2 regions of the Oerskovia sp. Root918 genome follow, and region 2 is predicted to be linked to the other one. Evidence: predicted binding sites of a transcription regulator. Region 2 holds the regulator's gene; the other holds the start of a gene.
The links. Region 2 encodes HrcA, which represses chaperone genes, less so after heat shock. Its sites were predicted from a motif close to TTNGCACTCGNNNNNNNCGAGTGCNAA; they were not measured.
Positions count from the first base shown of each region.

Region 1: a site for HrcA is predicted at 3,154-3,180, ahead of groL (chaperonin GroEL). Genes of this name have one in related genera too.

Region 1 covers NZ_LMJG01000001.1:535,687-544,813, reverse strand. The annotation lists gene ASE27_RS02405 (SDR family oxidoreductase) at 1-386, opposite strand, end outside; gene ASE27_RS02400 (isochorismatase family protein) at 383-1,042, opposite strand; gene groL (chaperonin GroEL) at 1,365-2,999, opposite strand; gene ASE27_RS02390 (glycoside hydrolase family 15) at 3,236-4,696, shown strand; gene ASE27_RS02385 (NAD(P)/FAD-dependent oxidoreductase) at 4,755-6,245, opposite strand; gene ASE27_RS02380 (cold-shock protein) at 6,251-6,454, opposite strand; gene ASE27_RS02375 (LytR C-terminal domain-containing protein) at 6,681-7,340, opposite strand; gene ASE27_RS02370 (DUF3263 domain-containing protein) at 7,372-7,698, opposite strand; gene ASE27_RS02365 (uracil-DNA glycosylase) at 7,815-8,555, shown strand; gene ASE27_RS02360 (SGNH/GDSL hydrolase family protein) at 8,639-9,127, shown strand, end outside.
Region 2 covers NZ_LMJG01000013.1:340,416-349,542, reverse strand. The annotation lists gene ASE27_RS12720 (16S rRNA (uracil(1498)-N(3))-methyltransferase) at 1-236, opposite strand, end outside; gene dnaJ (molecular chaperone DnaJ) at 240-1,352, opposite strand; gene hrcA (heat-inducible transcriptional repressor HrcA) at 1,468-2,484, opposite strand; gene ASE27_RS12705 (MFS transporter) at 2,719-4,179, opposite strand; gene ASE27_RS12700 (DUF3097 domain-containing protein) at 4,293-5,159, shown strand; gene ASE27_RS12695 (DUF4870 domain-containing protein) at 5,161-5,718, opposite strand; gene ASE27_RS12690 (hypothetical protein) at 5,920-7,029, opposite strand; gene ASE27_RS12685 (acyltransferase family protein) at 7,264-9,127, opposite strand, start outside.

The sequences.
Region 1 (9,127 bases), on a different contig from region 2:
AGGTAGACGCCCGTCGCGTTGACCGCGAGCATGCGCTGCCAGTCTGCGAGCGAGGACTCGGTCACGACTCCCGGGCGCAGGACGCCCGCGGCGTTGACGAGGACCTCGAGGGGTCCGACCTCGTCCTCGACCCAGCGGACCAGGCGAGCCACGTCCTGCTCGTCGGTCACGTCGAGGCGCACCGGGACGACAGTGCCCGGGGTGCGCGGCGCGGCGGCCGGGACGGGCGCGGTGCCGCCGTGCGGGGGCACGGTCGTGTGCGCAGGAACGGTCGGGCGGTCGAGGTCTGCCGCCACGACGACGTAGCCCTCGGCGGCGAACGCGTGCACGACCGCGGCCCCGATGCCGCCCGCGGCACCGGTCACGAGGACGACGCGCGTGCTCATGCCCCCGCCACCGCGGGGACGCGTGCCCCGAGGTGCGTCAGCACGTCGTCGGTCGTCGCCACGACCGCGCACCGGTCCGCGGCCCAGGCGAGGGCCTGGCGGTGGTGCGCGAGCGAGAAGTCCGCGACGGCGTCACCGACGAGGAACGGCTGGACGTCGTGCATGAACGCGTCGCACGCCGTGACGAGGCAGCCGATGTGGGCGTAGACGCCCGTCACGACGAGCTGGTCTCGCCCCTGCTCGCGCAGGAGGTCGCGCAAGCCCGTGCGGACGAACGCGTCGTAGCGCCACTTGGTCAGCAGGGTGTCCCCCGGCTGCGGTGCGAGCGCGTCGATCACGACGTCGGTGCCGTCGTCCGGGATGCCCGGGCCCCAGAAGTCCGTGAGCAGGCCGCGGTCGGCGGGCTGCTGCGCGGGCGGCTGAGCGGTCAGGACGACCGGGATGCCGAGCTCGCGCGCCGTCGCGGCGAGCCGGGAGATGTTGTCGACGGCGTCCCGCAGGGCGGGCGACGCCGGGTCGAACGCGTCCACGAAGTACTGCTGCATGTCGTGGACGAGGAGCACCGCGCGAGCAGGGTCGACCTGCCAGGTCACGCGGTTGCTCGGGTACTCGTGCGGTGCCGGGCCGTCGTAGGCGGCGATCGTCGGCAGTCCCATGGTCCCCCCAGAGCCAGGTGTATCGAGCGGTTTGTCGAGTGAGTTAGGTAAACCTTTCCTCACTGAGGTAGACCTAAGCACACTGTCCACCTGCCCGAAAAGGGGTGTCCACGGAACGGACAGATCGTGACGATCTGCCATCTCGTTCGCGGAAGCGACAGGCTCGGCCACAGGGAGGCGCCTCCTCGGCGAGCTCCCCGCTCTCCGCCCCGCCCCGCACCCGGGGAACGCCGAAGGGCCGCCCGGCCAGGTCTCCCTGGCCGGACGGCCCTTCGTGTCAGCTGCGCAGGCTCCTAGGAGCCCGGCCGCGTGAGCGGACGGATCAGAAGTCCATGCCGCCCATGCCGCCGTCGCCACCCGGCATCGGCTGGTTCTTCTCCGGCTTGTCCGCGACGACTGCCTCGGTCGTCAGGAAGAGCGCTGCGATGGACGCAGCGTTCTGCAGCGCGGAGCGCGTGACCTTGACCGGGTCGTTGACGCCTGCGGCGAGCAGGTCCTCGTAGACGCCGGTCGCGGCGTTCAGGCCGTGGCCCGAGGGGAGGTTGCGGACCTTCTCGGCCACGACGCCACCCTCGAGACCGGCGTTGATCGCGATCTGCTTGAGCGGGGCGTCGATCGCGGCGCGCACGATCTGCGCGCCGGTCGCCTCGTCGCCGACCAGGTCGGTGATCGCAGCGGTCTCGAACGCGACGGCGCCGGCCTGGATGAGAGCCACGCCACCACCGGCGACGATGCCCTCCTCGACGGCAGCCTTCGCGTTGCGGACGGCGTCCTCGATGCGGTGCTTGCGCTCCTTGAGCTCCACCTCGGTCGCGGCGCCGGCCTTGATGACAGCGACACCACCGGCGAGCTTGGCGAGGCGCTCCTGGAGCTTCTCGCGGTCGTAGTCGGAGTCCGACTTCTCGATCTCGGAACGGATCTGGTTCACGCGACCTGCGATGAGGTCGGCGTCGCCGGCACCCTCGACGATCGTGGTCTCGTCCTTGGTGACGACGACCTTGCGAGCCTGGCCGAGCAGGTCGAGGGTCGCGGTCTCCAGCTTGAGGCCGACCGTCTCGGAGATGACCTGGCCACCCGTGAGGATCGCGATGTCCTGCAGCATGGCCTTGCGGCGGTCGCCGAAGCCCGGAGCCTTGACGGCGACGGACTTGAAGGTGCCACGGATCTTGTTCAGCACGAGGGTGGCCAGGGCCTCGCCCTCGACGTCCTCGGCGATGATGAGGAGGCTGCGGCCGGCCTTCATGACCTGGTCGAGCAGCGGCAGCAGGTCCTTGACGTTCGAGATCTTCGACTCGACGATCAGGACGTACGGGTCCTCGAGGACCGCTTCCTGACGCTCGGGGTCGGTCTCGAAGTAGCGGGCCAGGAAGCCCTTGTCGAAACGCATGCCCTCGGTGAGCTCGAGCTCGAGGCCGAACGTGTTCGACTCCTCGACGGTGATGACGCCTTCCTTGCCCACCTTGTCGAGGGCCTCGGCGATGAGCTCGCCGATCGCGGGGTCACCGGCCGAGATCGCGGCCGTGGCGGCGATCTCTTCCTTGGTCTCGATGTCCTTGGCGGCGACGAGCAGCTGGGCCGTCACGGCCTCGACAGCCTTCTCGATGCCGCGCTTGAGGGCGATCGGGTTGGACCCGGCCGCGACGTTGCGCAGGCCCTCGCGCACGAGCGCCTGGGCGAGCACGGTCGCGGTGGTGGTGCCGTCACCCGCGACGTCGTCGGTCTTCTTGGCGACCTCCTTGACGAGCTCCGCACCGATCTTCTCGTACGGGTCGTCGAGCTCGATCTCCTTGGCGATGCTCACACCATCGTTGGTGATGGTGGGCGCGCCCCACTTCTTGTCGAGGACGACGTTGCGGCCCTTGGGGCCGAGCGTGACCTTCACGGTGTCGGCGAGGACGTTGAGCCCGCGCTCCATCCCGCGACGTGCCTCCTCGTTGAAGGCGATGATCTTTGCCATGGGGATTGATCCTCCGCTGGTGGCGTGTGACGGTCGGTCGGCGCCCGCGACGGACGGCTCGCGCACGACGACGTTCCTGTCACGCCGACTCGCGGGCCTCACCTGACGACCAGAGAAAACTGTCACTCTCATGACGAGAGTGCTAACGCCATTATTGGCACTCTGCCGGTGCGAGTGCAAGGCCGTTCGGTCGCTATCGCCCCCAGCGGAACGACGCACGTCCGGCTCGTCCTAGGATGCCCAGTGTGAGTTTCGCGACAAAGAGGTGGCGACTGGCGGTGCTGGGAGCGGCGATCGCCCCCGTCGTGGTGCTCGTGACGGCCGGAGCCACCCCGTCCCCGCAGCCGACCGACGTCCGGATCGACCTGTACCAGGACGGCGTCGCGACCGCAGGTCCCGGCACCCTCCTGCGGCTTCCCGCGGGCATGGACGCCACCTACCTCGAGGGCAGCAGGGTCCTCGACCCCGCAGCCCTCGACCCCGCCTGGCTCACCGCCGGCATCGACCCCGCCGACGGCGAGGTGAACCGGCTCAGCCAGGTCGCGGGCTCCCCCGTGACCGCCGGCTCGCTGCTCGACGCCGCGGGCGCCGAGCGCGCCGCGGCCTCCTCCAGGGCGTGGCTCGCCGACGGCCGGGTCCCGGGCGCCGGCACCCGCTTCGCGGGGCTCGGCGAGGACGCCCTGCTCGACCTGCACGCCCTGACGCTCGAGAACGGTGCCTCGCTCGCCGCCGCGTCCCCGCGCTGGCGCTTCGTGTGGCCGCGCGACTCGTCGTTCACCGCGGCCGCGTACGCGCGGACCGGCCACGTCGACGACGCCTTGCGCGTGCTCGACTTCCTGCGCTCGGTCCAGGAGCCCGACGGCTCGTTCCACGCCCGCTACCTCCCCGACGCCTCCGGGGTCCCCGACGACCGCGGGATCCAGTCGGACGGGAACGGGTGGGCCCTGTGGTCGGCCTGGACCGTGCTCGACGAGATCGAGGACCCCGAGGACCGGGCGGACGCGCGCGAGCGCCTCGCCCCGCTCGTCGACGCCTCGACCGCGCACGTGCTCGCCCTGGTCGACGACGACACCGGCCTGCCTCCCCCGTCGAGCGACTACTGGGAGGTGCACCCGACCGACCTGACCCTCGGGACCGCCGCGCCCCTGCTCGCCGGGCTCGAGGGGGCCATGGCGTTCTACCGCGACGGCGAGCAGTGGGACCGTGCGGCCGACGCGGCGAGCGCGGCGGTGCGCCTGCGGACCGCGATCGAGGACCGGTTCGGTTCCCAGGGCTACCCGCGCGCCGTGTCGGGCGGGGCGCAGGACGCCGCGACCACGTTCACGCTCCCCCCGTTCCAGCCCACGGCGCTCAGCGGGGCCGAGGACGCCTGGCGCTCCTCGGTCATGTCGATGCTCCGGCCGGCCGGGGGCGTGGCTCCGGGGGCAGGGTGGCGCACCGACGGCGTCTCCTGGACGCCCCAGACCGCGCTGTTCGCCCTCGCGGGCGCCTCGATCGGCGAGGACGAGGCCGCCGAGAGCTGGCTCGACTGGCTCGCGGCGCACCGGACGGCCTCCGGCGCGATCCCCGAGAAGGTCCTCGCCGACGGCTCCCCCGCGGCGGTCGCACCGCTCACGTGGAGCTCGTCGCTCGTGGTGCTGACCCTGATCGAGCTCGAGGACCGGCGCATCGAGGCGGCTGAAGCGCTGGCTCCCTGAACCGGGCCACGTCCGGCCGCGAGGCGTGCGCGCTCACCCGCCCCGGTGGCCCCTGCCGTCAGGGCGCCAGGGCCGGCAGGTGCGGGACGTCGAACTCCCGGCGCAGGACGCGCTGGGCCGCGTACCAACCGCCGAGCCCGTGGACACCGGGTCCCGGCGGGGTCGAGGCCGAGCAGAGGTAGACCCCGTCGAGACCCGTCGCGTACGGGTCGAGGCGCGCGGTCGGGCGCGCGAGGACGCGCCACATGCTGACGGCCCCCGCCGCGATGTCCCCGCCCACGTAGTTGGCGTTGTGCTCGCTCATGCGCGCCGCGGGCACGCACCGCGAGGTCACGACGACGTCGCGGAAGCCGGGGGCGAAGCGTTCGATCTGGGCGGTGATCGCCTCGGTGACGTCGAGCGTGGACCCGGCCGGGACGTGTGCGTACGTCCACAGCGGTCGCAGGTCGCCGACCCTCCGTGAGGGATCGACGACGCTCGGGTCGCTCACGAGGACCATGGGCCGCTCGGCGTGGCGGCCGGCCTCGACCGCGGCCTCCGCGGCGGCCATCTCGGCGCGTGTGCCGCCCACGTGAACGGTCCCGGCGAGCCCGACCTGGACGTTCTGCCACGGCACAGGACCACGCAGCACGAAGTCGACCTTGGCGGCCGCGTTGCCGTAGGGGAACGCCGTGAGCGCCCTGGCGGCGCGTCCGGTGAGACGGGAACCGAACACCTCGACCACGGTGCGGGGCGTCGTGTCGAAGATGACGGCCCGGGCCGGGGGAAGGTCCGACTCCGAGCGCACGGGATGATCGGTGACCACCTCGCCGCCGTGCGCCTCCAGGTCCGCGACCAGTGCGGTCACGATCGCCCCCGAGCCGCCGCGAGGGACCGGCCAGCCGCCCTCGGTGTGCGCGAGCGACGCGAGCAGCATCGCGACCCCTGCCGAGGCCAGCGACGGCATGGGCGCGATCCCGTGCGCCGCGACCCCTGTGAAGAGTGCGGGCGCGACGTCCCCCACGAAGCGCCGGTCCCAGGCCCGGGTGCCCTGCTCGAGCACACCGAGGCCGAACCGGGCCGCGGTCGGCACCCCACGTGGGAGGAGCCCCGCGGGGATGCTCCGCTTGTCGCCCAGAGCGGTCGCGACCGCATGTCCCGTGTTCCGGGACAGCGAGCCGACGAGCGAACGCCATGCGGCGCCGTCGACACCCAGCCCGTCGACCGTCCGGTCGAGGTCGCGGTAGGCGATCCCCGCGCGACCGCCCGGCAGCGGCTGGGCGTACGAGACGTCGGGGACGAGCAGCTCGACGCCGCGCGAGGGCAGGTCGAACGCCTGGAAGAACGGCGATGCCCACGCCATGGGGTGCACGGCGGAACAGATGTCGTGGACCATGCCGTCGGCCAGACCCAGGTCCAGGGTGCGGGACCCGCCCCCGACCGTGGGCTGCGCCTCCAGGACCCTGACGGACAGGCCCGCCCTGGCGCACGTCACCGCCGCGGCGAGGCCGTTCGGCCCGGATCCGACGACGACGACGTCCACCTCGGTCAGGTGCCGCGCCGGGGTCACGGCGTTCAGAGCGGGCGCACCTGTTCGGCCTGCGGGCCCTTCTGGCCCTGCCCCGGCTCGTACTCGACGGCCTGCCCCTCGTCGAGGGTGCGGTAGCCGTCGTTCTGGATCGCGCTGAAGTGGACGAAGAGGTCCTGACCGCCCGAGTCGGGGGTGATGAACCCGAACCCCTTCTCGGCGTTGAACCACTTGACGGTGCCCTGGGCCATGGAACGTCTCCTCGCGTGCGGCGCATGCGTGCCGCGGGTCGCCCGCGGGCGACCACCGCCCTCGGTGCCTCCGAGCCTAGCCCGCGTGGTGCGCTCCGTCACCGGTGCGCGCGATGCGGCCCCTGCGAGGACGCGCAGGAAGGGGGACGGCGACCGCCGGTGGCGAGGTGGTCGGTCACCCGGCGGGACGATGCCGTGGACCCGCGCGCGACGGATCCGCGACGTCTCAGGGGGCGACCGTCAGCGCTGACTTCACGATCACGAGGACGTCGCCCTCACGGACGTCCACCTGCGTGACCTGCTCCGCCGGGATGCCCAGGACCGCGGCGACCGCCATCGCCGTCTCCTTGCGGTCCGCGGCGTACCAGATCGAGTTGGCCGTGACGCCCGAGTCGCCGGGGTAGGCCGCGAACTCGACCTTGGTGAACCCCTTGGCGTCCAGGGCCCCCTTGCCGACGCGGGACTCGCCCTCGGGCCCCTTGTCGTTGAGGACGCGGACGAACGCTCCCTTGTCGGCTGCTGCCAGCAGGGCGTCGATGTCGGTCGCGGGGTCCGCGGGCGGCTCCTCCTCGACCGGGGTCTCCTCGGTCACCGGTTCCTCCTCGACCGGGGTCTCCTCGGTCGACGGGTCCCCGGCTGCAGGGTCCTCGGCGGGGACCGACGCTGCCGGTGGCTTCGCGTCGGCCTCGGGCGTCCCTCCGCCGAACCCGCCGGAGACCGCGTAGACGCCGCCGATCCCGACCACGGCGAAGATCCCGGCGACGAGCAGGAACGGCCACGTCTTGCTCCACGTGCTCCGCGGAGCGCGGTACACCCCGACGGGCGCGCCCTCGGGCGCGGGGACGTCGAACTCGTCGGGCGCGTAGGGGTAATCGCTCTTGCTCACGCCGACAGGGTAGCCCGTCTCGCCCGGCAGGTTAAACGTCGCCGAGTCGGCGGGCGGAGCGGGCGCGCTGACGCGTGGAGCGCATCCGGCGCAGACGCTTGACGAGCATGGGGTCGTGAGCGAGAGCCTCAGGGGAGTCGATCAGGGCGTTGAGCGCCTGGTAATAACGCGTCGCCGTCATGTCGAAGAGCTCGCGGACCGCCTGCTCCTTGGCGCCCGCGTACTTCCACCACTGACGCTCGAACGCGAGGATCTGCTGGTCGCGCTCGGAGAGGCCGGAACCGGTCCCCGTCTCCGTCCCGGCCTCGTCCAGGGATGCGGCGACGAGGTGCTCCGTGTCGGCGAACGCTTCGCTCATGGGCAGTTCCTCACTCGTCGGGGCGTCCGGCACCGGCGAGCGGCGGGGACCTGGGCACCTCCAGCCTACGCGCGAACGACAGGGGTGTCATTCAACGGCTCGCGTACTCTCGCCGCGTGAACAGCTCCGCGACGCCCGCCCCTGCCGACTCCCTCGACAACCCCTCGGCCGCCGTCCCGCAACGGCCGCTCGCCGAGATCATGGCCCCCGACTGGGCGGCCGCCCTGGCCCCCGTCGAGCCGCAGCTGCGCGCCGTGGGCGACTTCCTCCGCGCGGAGACCGCGGCCGGGCGCCCGTACCAGCCTGCGCCGGCGGACATCCTGCGGGCCTTCCAGCGACCGCTCGCCGACGTGCGCGTCCTGATCGTCGGTCAGGACCCCTACCCCACGCCCGGCCACGCCATGGGCCTGTCGTTCTCCGTCCAGCCCCACGTGCGTCCCGTGCCGCGCTCGCTCCAGAACATCTACGCCGAGATGGCGACCGACCTGGGCTCCACGACGCCCGCGCACGGCGACCTGTCCGCATGGAGCGACCAGGGCGTCATGCTGCTCAACAGGGTCCTGACGGTTGGCGACGGTGACGCCGGCTCCCACCGTCGCAAGGGCTGGGAGCCAGTCACCGAGGCCGCGATCCGCGCGCTCGTGGCGCGCGACCGCCCGCTCGTCGCGATCCTCTGGGGACGCGACGCCGCGACGCTCAAGCCACTCCTGGGCAGCACGCCCGTGGTCGAGAGCGCGCACCCCAGCCCGCTCTCGGCCCGCCGCGGCTTCTTCGGGTCCCGGCCGTTCTCGCGCGTCAACGAGCTGCTCGTCGCCCAGGGCGCGGCGCCCGTCGACTGGACGCTGCCTGCGGCCTGAGGTGCGGCACCTGACCGGGCGGGTGGCGCCGTCGGGCAGGAAAGTCACGCGACGCACGGCGCCCGTTGTCACACAATGGACCGGTGACCACCTCGCACCCGGACGATGAGAACACGCCCCGATGGGCCAGCTACGTCGCGATCGGCGACTCGTTCACGGAAGGACTCTGGGACCCCTACCCGAACGACCCGGACCGCCAGCGCGGCTGGGCCGACCTCCTCGCAGGGCACCTGTCGACGCGACGCAGCGCCGCGGGCCAGGCCCCGCTCCAGTACGCCAACCTCGCGATCCGCGGTCGGCTCCTGCGCTCGATCCTGACCGAGCAGGTGCCGGCCGCGATCGCGCTCAAGCCCGACCTGGTGAGCCTCATCGGTGGCGGCAACGACATCCTGCGCCCTGCGGCCGACATCGACCGTCTGGCCCGCAACCTCGAGCACGCGGTGGCCCGGCTGCGCGCCGAGGGCATCGACGTCCTCCTGGGCACGGGCTTCGACACGTCGGGGTCACCCCTCGTGGGGCTCACGCGCGGCCGGGTGGGCGTCTACAACACCCACATCTGGTCGATCGCGCGC
Region 2 (9,127 bases):
ACACGCAGGCTGACCTGGGCAGCCTCCACGAGCTCGATGACGCACCGCAGCCGCAGCCCGTCGCCGTCGACGACGTCGACGTGCTCACCGACCCCGCGCCGCTGGACGACGCCCGCGTGGCGCCCCTCGGCGCCGTCGAGCACGTAGAGCGAGCCCGCGGGGTACCCGGCGAGGCCGCTCGCGGTCGCGCCGTCCGACGAGCCGCCCGCCTCGGCGAGGAAGACCGGTGCGCTCATGCCTCAGCGCCCCGAGAGCTTGTCGCGCAGACGGGAGAAGACCCCCGGGTGCGCGGCCGACAGGCGCGGGTCCGGGCGTTCCTCGCCACGGGCCTTGGCGAGCGAGCGCAGCAGCTCCTGCTGCTCGTCGTCGAGCCCCGTGGGCACCTGGACCTCGACGTGCACGTTGAGGTCGCCGCGACCACCCGTGTGCAGGTGCCCGACACCGAGGTTCTTGAGCGTGACGATCTGGCCGGGCTGCGTGCCGGGGCGCAGGTCGATCTCCTGCGGGCCGTCGAGCGTCTCGAGCTCGAGGACCGTGCCGAGCGCGGCGGCGGTCATGGGGACCTGGAGCGTGCAGTGCAGGTCGTCGCCGCGGCGCACGAAGATCTCGTGGTTGCGCTCGCGGATCTCGACGTACAGGTCGCCCGCGGGTCCGCCGGCCGGGCCGACCTCGCCCTGGGACGTGAGCTTGATGCGCGTCCCGGTGTCGACGCCCGCGGGAACGTTCACGGTCAGGGTGCGGCGGCTGCGCACGCGCCCCTCGCCCGCGCACTCGGCGCACGGCTCGGGGATGACGGTGCCGAAGCCCTGGCACGCGGCGCACGGGGCGGTCGTCATGACCTGGCCGAGGAACGAGCGAGCCACGCGCTGGACCGTGCCGCGCCCGTTGCAGACGTCACAGGTGCGCGGCGAGGTGCCGGGGCGACAGCACGAGCCGCTGCACGTCCCGCAGACCACCGCGGTGTCCACCTGGAGCTCGCGGCGCGCCCCGAAGGTCGCCTCCGAGAGGTCGATGTCGAGCCGGACCAGGGAGTCCTGGCCACGGCGGGCGCGCGGGATGGGGCCGGACTGCGCCTGTCCCCCGCCGAAGAACGTCTCGAAGATGTCCTGGAAGCCGAAGCCCCCGCCCATGCCGCCACCGGCGGCGGACGGGTCCGAACCGAGGTCGTACTGCTGGCGCTTGTCCGGGTTGGACAGGACCTCGTACGCGCGGGACACGTCCTTGAACTTGTCCTCGGCGGCCTCGCCCGCGACGTCAGGGTGCAGCTCACGGGCCAGCTTGCGGTAGGCCTTCTTGATCTGGTCCTGGCTCGCGTCCCGGGGCACGCCCAGGATCTCGTAGTAGTCGCTCACAGGTCACTCTCTACTAGCGCACGCCGACGGTGGATCGGCGACTTCCGACAACGCCCCGCGGCACGTACCGGGCCCGAGGGCCCGGTCACCGCACCCGGTGGCGCAAGAACCATGCTCATGCAGTCAGGACGCGCGACAGGTACCGCGCCACGGCGCGGACCGAGGCGATCGTCCCTGGATAGTCCATGCGGGTCGGTCCGATCGAACCGATCAGCGCGACCGAGTCGCCCTCGTTACCGTATCCGCTCGTCACGACCGAGGTCTCCGCGAGGCCCTCGAGCTGCGTCTCGTGACCGATCCGCACGCTCACCCCGGACTCCGCGGCCATCTCGGTCAACAACCCGAGCAGCACGACTTGTTCCTCGAGCGCCTCGAGGACCGGCCGCAGCGCGTGCTCGAACCGCATCCCGACCCGGGCCAGGTTCGCGGTGCCGGCCAGCACGATGCGCTCCTCGGACTCTTCCGAGAGGGTCTCCTCGACCAGCAGCGCGAGCGAGCGGGCCAGGTCCTGGTGCTCGGGGCGGAACTGCTCGGCGACCTCGGCGAAGCCCTGCCCGAGCTCCGCGAGACGCTTGCCCGCGGCGACCGCGTTGAGCCGCGAGCGCAGCTCGGCGAGCGTCGCCTCGTCCGGGGCCGCGGCGACCTCGAGCGTGCGCTGCTCGACGCGGCCCGTGTCCGTGATGATCACCACGAGCAGGCGGCGGTCACCGACCGGCACGAGCTCGAGGTGACGCAGCCCGGAGCGGCGCAGCGACGGGTACTGGACCACGGCGACCTGACCAGTGAGCTGGGCGAGGAGACGCCCGGCACGCGCCACGACGTCGTCGAGGTCGACGGCCTCCGACAGGAAGGTCTCGATCGCCCGGCGCTCGGGCGACGACAGGGGCTTGACCGTCGAGAGCCTGTCCACGAACAGGCGGTAGCCCTTGTCCGTGGGGATGCGTCCGGCCGACGTGTGCGGCTGGGCGATGTAGCCGTCCTCCTCGAGGGCGGCCATGTCGTTGCGGATCGTGGCCGGGGACACGCCCAGGCGGTGCCGCTCGGCGAGGACCCGCGACCCCACCGGTTCCCTGGTGAGGACGTAGTCCTCGACGATCGCACGCAGCACATCGAGCCGTCGTTCCTCGCTCATGTCCACCTCCTGCCGATCGTCGCGCGTTCGCACTCTCTACCGTCGAGTGCTAATTCTACGCGGTCGCGGGAGGCCGGCGGGCGCCGTGCACATCCTCCTCACGGGGTCTGCGGGAAGGGTCCCCGGCGAGGGCGTGCTGCACCCGACCACACCACGCACGCTCCGCCGTCGGGCCTCGTGCGTTCGCCCGGCAGCACCGCGCGGCGCACGCCGTGCCCTGCCCGACGGCGGAGCTCACGTCGCGGACGGCACCTTGCCCTCAGGCGCGCCCTGCGCGTGGCGCGCCCGCAGGTCCACGACCGCGACCACGAGCGAGACCGCGACCAGCGCGACCGTGATGAGCATCGCGGTGCTCGCGGCGACCGCACCCGTCGAGCCGCCCGCCTTGAGCGAGTAGTACGTCGAGAGGACCACCGCGATGCCCATGGCCGAGCCCACGCGCTGCCCGAGCTGGAGCATGCTCCCCGCGACCCCCGCGAGCTCGACCGGCACCCGTGCGAGGGTCAGCGTCTGGTTGGGCGAAATGACGGTGCCGCTCCCGATCCCCGCGACCATCATGGTCAGAGCGATGGCCCACCCTCCGGCCGACACGTCGTCGCCCGTGACACGGATCGCGAGGATCACGCCCGCGAGCCCCACGAGCACCACGACCAGCCCGGCCACCACGAGCGGCCGACCCCAGCGCGCGACGCCGCGCCCCGCGAGCCACGACGCGACGCCCGACGCGATCGCGAACGGCATGCCGATGAGCCCCGCGTGCAGGGGCGTGAAGTGCAGGTCGTTCTGCAGGTAGAGCGTCGCGACGAGGAAGATCCCCGTGAAGCCCGCGAAGTACGTGATCCCCAGCAGCGTGCCGTTGCGGAACGACGTGAGCGACAGGACCCGCGGGTCCAGGACGGGGGCACCCGTGGTGCGCTGGTAGCGCCGCTCCCAGAGCACCGTCGCTGCCACCGCGGCCGCCCCGACCGCGAGCCACCACCAGCGACCCGGGTCGTCGTCCTGGCCCGACGTCGTGACGAACGGGAGCATGACCGCGACCGTCGCGACCGCGATGAGGACCAGGCCCACGGGATCGAGCTTGCGCGGGCCGGCCTTGCGCGTCGACGCGGGCAGGAAGCGGATCGCGAGCGGCAGGACGACCGCGATGATCGGGACGTTGATCCCGAAGATCCACCGCCACCCGTTCTCCTCGCCCGCGACCTGGAGGATCAACCCGCCGAGGAGAGGCCCGAGGGCCGTGGATACGCCGATCGTCGCGCCGAACATGCCGAACGCCTTGCCTCGCTCGTACCCCGAGAACATCTGCTGGATGAGCCCGATGACCTGCGGGTTGAGCAGTCCCGCGCTCGCCCCCTGCAGGAGCCTCGCGATCGCGAGCCACTCGTCGCTCGGCGCCAGGCCCGCTGCGAGGCTCGTGAGCGCGAAGCCCACGAGCCCGACGATGAACAGCGTGCGACGCCCGCCCGCGTCGCCCAGGCGACCCGCGGGGACGAGGGCCAGACCGAACGCGAGGGTGTAGCCCGCGACGATGAGCTGCAGCTCGGTGGGGCCCGCGTCGAGCGCCTTCTCGATCGACGGGAGCGCGACGTTGACGATCGACACGTCGAGCATGGTGATGAAGCCGACCGCGAGACACAGCCCCAGGACGCGCCATCGCTGGGGGTCGGGCGCGGCCTGACCGCTCGAAGTGCTCACCGGCCAGTCGTACCACGGCCCGCGCCACGGCACCCGGCGAGCCGGGCGGGGGTTCACGGGTCGCCGCGCGCCCCTTCCGGGCCCGGGGCCGACCAGCGCCTAGGGTGAGTCGGGTGAGCTTCGATCGCTACGGTGCCGACGTCCTGTCCAGCGCGACCCCCGCCCCGGTCCCCCACCGCAGGCGCCCCGTCTCGCGTCCGCAGCCCGCCGAGCGCGGCCTCGTCGTCGAGGACGTCGAGACCGGCTGGGTCGGCGCGGTGGTACGGGTCGAGAAGTCGGGCGGCATGCACATCGTCGTCCTCGAGGACCGTGCGGGACGGACACGCACCTTCCCCCTGGGCCCCGGCTTCTGGGTCGACGGCGAGCCCGTCGAGCTGACGGCACCCGTGACCTCGCGCGCCCCCGCCGCGCCCACGCGCACCGCGTCGGGCTCGCGCGCGGTCGCCGACGTCCGCGCCCGCGTCGCCCGCGGTTCGCGCATCTGGGTCGAGGGCAAGCACGACGCCGAGCTCGTCGAGAAGGTCTGGGGCGACGACCTGCGCATCGAGGGCGTCGTGGTCGAGCTCCTCGACGGCGTGGACAACCTCGCGGAAGCTCTCAAGGACTTCAGCCCGACGGCGGAGCGCAAGGTGGGCGTGCTGGTCGACCACCTGGTCCCGGGCAGCAAGGAGACGCGCCTGGTCGCCGAGGCGCTGCGAGGCGTGCGCCCCGGCACCGTCAAGGTGCTGGGCCACCCCTACGTGGACGTGTGGCAGGCCGTGCGCCCCGAGCGCGTCGGCCTGACCACCTGGCCCGTGATCGAGCGGGGTACCGAGTGGAAGCGCGGGATCCTGCGCGAGCTCGGGTGGCCCGCGGCCGAGCAGGCCGACGTCGCCCGGGGCTGGCAGCGCATCCTCGGCACCGTGCGGACCTACGCCGACCTCGAGCCGTCCCTGCTGGGCCGGGTCGAGGAGCTCATCGACTTCGTGACGGTCGACTGAGCTACTTCACGATCCGCACGTCGACCGGGTAGCTGGTCGCCTGGCCCTTGCCGACGGCCTGGAAGTTCAGGACGCCGAACACGAGCGACGTGACCCACACGCCGAAGATCACGAGGCCCTCGAGGAGGCCGGGGAGCACGAGGTTCGCGCCGACCAGCACGATCGCCACGAGGATCTGGAAGTTGAGGGCCTTCTTGGCCTCGCCGTCCACGACGTAGCTGCGCTCACGGAAGACCAGCCAGATCACGAGGGGCGCGAGGAAGCCGAGGATGCCGCCCAGGAGGTGCGACAGGCTGGCCCACGTCTTGGTGTCCGCCGGCGAGAGGGGCTGGGCCGGTCCCGGCTGGCCCTGCGGCGGGTACTGCCCGAACTGTCCGGGCGGCGGGTACTGCCCCTGCTGTCCCGGCTGCTGGCCGGCGGACGGCCCGTAGCCGCCGGGCTGACCGGGATAGCCGTTCTGGCCCGGATGTCCCTGGGGGCCGGGGGCGCCGCCCTGGCCGGCCGGCGGGACGTACTGCCCGTAGTCCGGAACCTGGTCGGAGGAGTGCTGGTCGCTCATCGTGGCCTCTCTGCGGTCGAACCGGACCCTTCGTGACGGACCGGGCGCCTCACGCTAGCCGGTCGCGATCGCCCGGGGCCACCCTGCCCGGGGGCTGGGCGCACCGGTCCCGCCCACGACCTCGCCCGACATGGCGCCGGACCCCGGCGCCGCTCCACGAGAGCGGCACCGGGGCCCGGTGACCTTGGTCTGCTGTTCCGGTCAGACCGGCTGCTCGCCGATCAGACGGCGGTAGGCGTAGGCAACCGCGATGTAGGACAGCGGGAGCGTGACCAGCAGGCCGATCCCGCACAGGAGGGCCCCGACGATGTTGATGCCGAAGAGCGCGAGGAGCAGCAGGAAGACCGACCCGAAGTTCTTCGCGACGAGCGACCAGCTCGACTTGATCGCGGTGATCGCGTCCTGCTCCTTGTCGAGCGTGAAGTAGTAGACGAAGGCCGAGAAGAGCAGGACCGCCAGGCCGGGCAGGACGCAGAGGATCGTGCCGACGGCTGCCATGATGCCGACCAGGAAGGCCGCGAGGATGACGTTCACCACGTTGCCGATCCCGAAGAACGCCGCGACGTCGGGTTTGCGCCCCTGCGACTCGTCGAGGGCCCCGCGGGTGAAGAAGGCGGTGATGAGGTAACCGATGATCGCGCCGATGATCGACAGCACCACGCTGCCGACACTCAGCCCGACGGCCTCGAACATGTTGGTGTCGGTGAACCCGTCGGTGCGATAGTCCGAGAACTGCTCGAAGCCGCCGGTGAGCCAGCTGAAGAGCGTGTTGATCAGCAGGAAGATCAGCGCTGCGAGGACCCACGGCCAGGGGTTCGCCCAGAACTTCTTCCATCCGAATCCGATCGCGTCACCGACCGCGAAGGGCGCGGCGCCCGCGTAGGCGGGCTGCCCCGGAGGCGGGTACGCGCCGCCGGGAGGGGGGTACGCACCCCCGGCAGGCGGGTAGCCGCCACCCGGGGGCGGATAGCCACCACCGCCGGGGGGCGGGTAGCCGCCACCGCCGGGGGGCGGAGCGACGGGCGGCTGGCCTCCGGCCGGTGCGCCGTAGGGCGGTGCGGCCGGGGGCGGGGTCGGCGCCCCGTACGGGGGCGGGGCGACGGGCGGTGCTGTCGGGGGCGTGACCGGCGGCGCGGTCGGCGGTGCGGTCGGCGGCGTGGGCTGTGCGGGCGGGGTCACCGGAGGCGTGACGGGCTGCACGGGCTCGGAGGGAGGCGGCGCGGCGTCCGGGTCGGGCGTGCTCGCGTACGGGTTCTGCGGCGTGGGCTCGTTCTCGTCCGGCGGCGGCCCGCCTGCAGTGTTGTCGCTCATCGGGATCCCTCGGTCGTCGGGGTGCGGCAAGCCACACTGTGAACAGACTGTGACGATCGAACATTTCACAGATCGCTATCAACGATGACGCTTCGGGACGTTTCCCGCCACAGGAGCAGCGGGTGACGTCGAGGACCTGCGACGTGAGCACCTGTTCTCCCGGGGTGTCCCCCACGCGCACCGCAGGTAACCGGTCCGGACAGCGCGAACCAGGGCTGCGCAGAGCCAGCAGGGTCAGCCGCGGAGCGCGACCGCCTGCGCGAGGCCGGCCGCGACCACGCTCGCGTAGAGCGCGGTCCCCTCCCCTGCCGGGTGCACGCCGTCGGGCCCCAGGAGCGTCGGCTGAGCCGCGATCGCCGCGCTCCAGTCAGCGACGACGACGTTGCCGAACCGCTGGGAGGCCCCGATCATCTCGGCGTTGGCGACGGGCACCCAGGACCTGTCGGCGTACCCCGTCACGAGCACCACGGTGTGGTCCGGTCCGATCGTCGCGAGGACCCGGTCCATCATCGCGGCGTCGACCGTGCTGTTCGTGCCCAGCGAGACCACGACGTAGGGCCGCAGGTTCCCGGCCGCCCGGACCGTGTCCACGAGCCCACCGGCGTCCTTCATCTGCCGGGAGACCGCGCCGTCGATGAGCACCCCGGGCAGTGCAGCCGCGAGCGCCGGTGCGCTCGCGAGGGTGACCGAGTCGCCGATGATCGTGACCTGGTCGCCCGGTGGGGGCCCTGGGACCGCGGCTGGCGCCGCGGGTTCCTGGACCGCCGGGTCCGGGGGCGCGGGCTCCGGGGCCGCTTCGGGGACCGGCGTCTCCTCGACCGCCGCTCCACCCGGCTGCTGCGTCCCCGCCGCCACCTCCTGCCCTGCGAGGATCTGCGACTCGACCGAGGAGACGGCCGGGGCCCGCACGAACCCCGTGACGGCCAGCCCCACGACGAGCAACGACGCCGCGAGCGTGACCCACCCGTGCACGGGCAGCGGGTTCCGCCCCGCGGCACCCCGCCGGGCCCACGCGACGACCGTGCGGACGTAGCCGCCGAACCCTCGTCCCATGACCGGCCGTTCGACGAACCGGTAGGACAGTGCCGCGGCGGCCACGGTCACGGCCGTCGCGATCAGCGCGACCCACGGACCGGGGGTCGCATACAGGCCACCGCCGCCCGCGATCGAGGCGACCAGGACGAGCACGGGCCAGTGCCACAGGTAGAGCCCGTAGGACCGGGCGCCGATCCAGCCCGCGGGGCCCCTGTCGAGCACCCTGCCGAGCCGAGGGGCGTGCAGGACGAGGTTGACGACCCCGGCGGTGGCCAGCGACACGACGAAGAGCCCGCCTCGGTAGGTCACCGCTGCGTCCCACGGCATCCCGACCATCGCGAGCACCAGCACGACCGCGCCCACGATCCCCGCACCGAGCACGAACGCCGCGCCGCGCGTGGTCGACGTCCGCGGGGACTCGCGCACGAGCGTCGGGCGCCCGGTCCGCAGGTGCCAGAAGGCCAGGAACGCACCGATCATGAGCCCGAACAGGTGCGTGTCGGTGCCGAAGTAGACCCGGGTGGGGTCCGTGCCCGGCACGTACAGCAGCGACATCGCGACGGCGGAGACCACCGCGAGAGCCCCTGCCAGGACCAGGGCCCGGCGCCGGGTGATCCGCAGCGCGAGCACCCCGAGGACCGCGAGCGGCCAGAGCAGGTAGAACTGCTCCTCGACCGCGAGCGACCACAGGTTGGCGAAGAGCTGCGGCGCGAGACCGCCCGAGTACGTGCTGCCCTGGGCGATGTACACCCAGTTGCTCGTGAAGGTGGCGGCACCGGCGACCTGCGCGCCGATCCCGACCAGGACGTCGCCGCCCACGAGCCCTGCGACCGCCGTGCACGTGAGCACGACGAGCGCGAGCGCGGGGAGCAGGCGACGCGCCCTGCGGACCCAGAACCGGCTCAGCGAGAGCGTGCGCCGCTCCCGGAACTCACGGACCAGGAGCGTCGTGATGAGGAAGCCCGAGAGCACGAAGAAGACGTCGACCCCGACGTACCCGCCCGGCAGCAGCTGCGGCGCGAAGTGGAAGAGCATGACCGAGACGACGGCCAGAGCCCTCAAC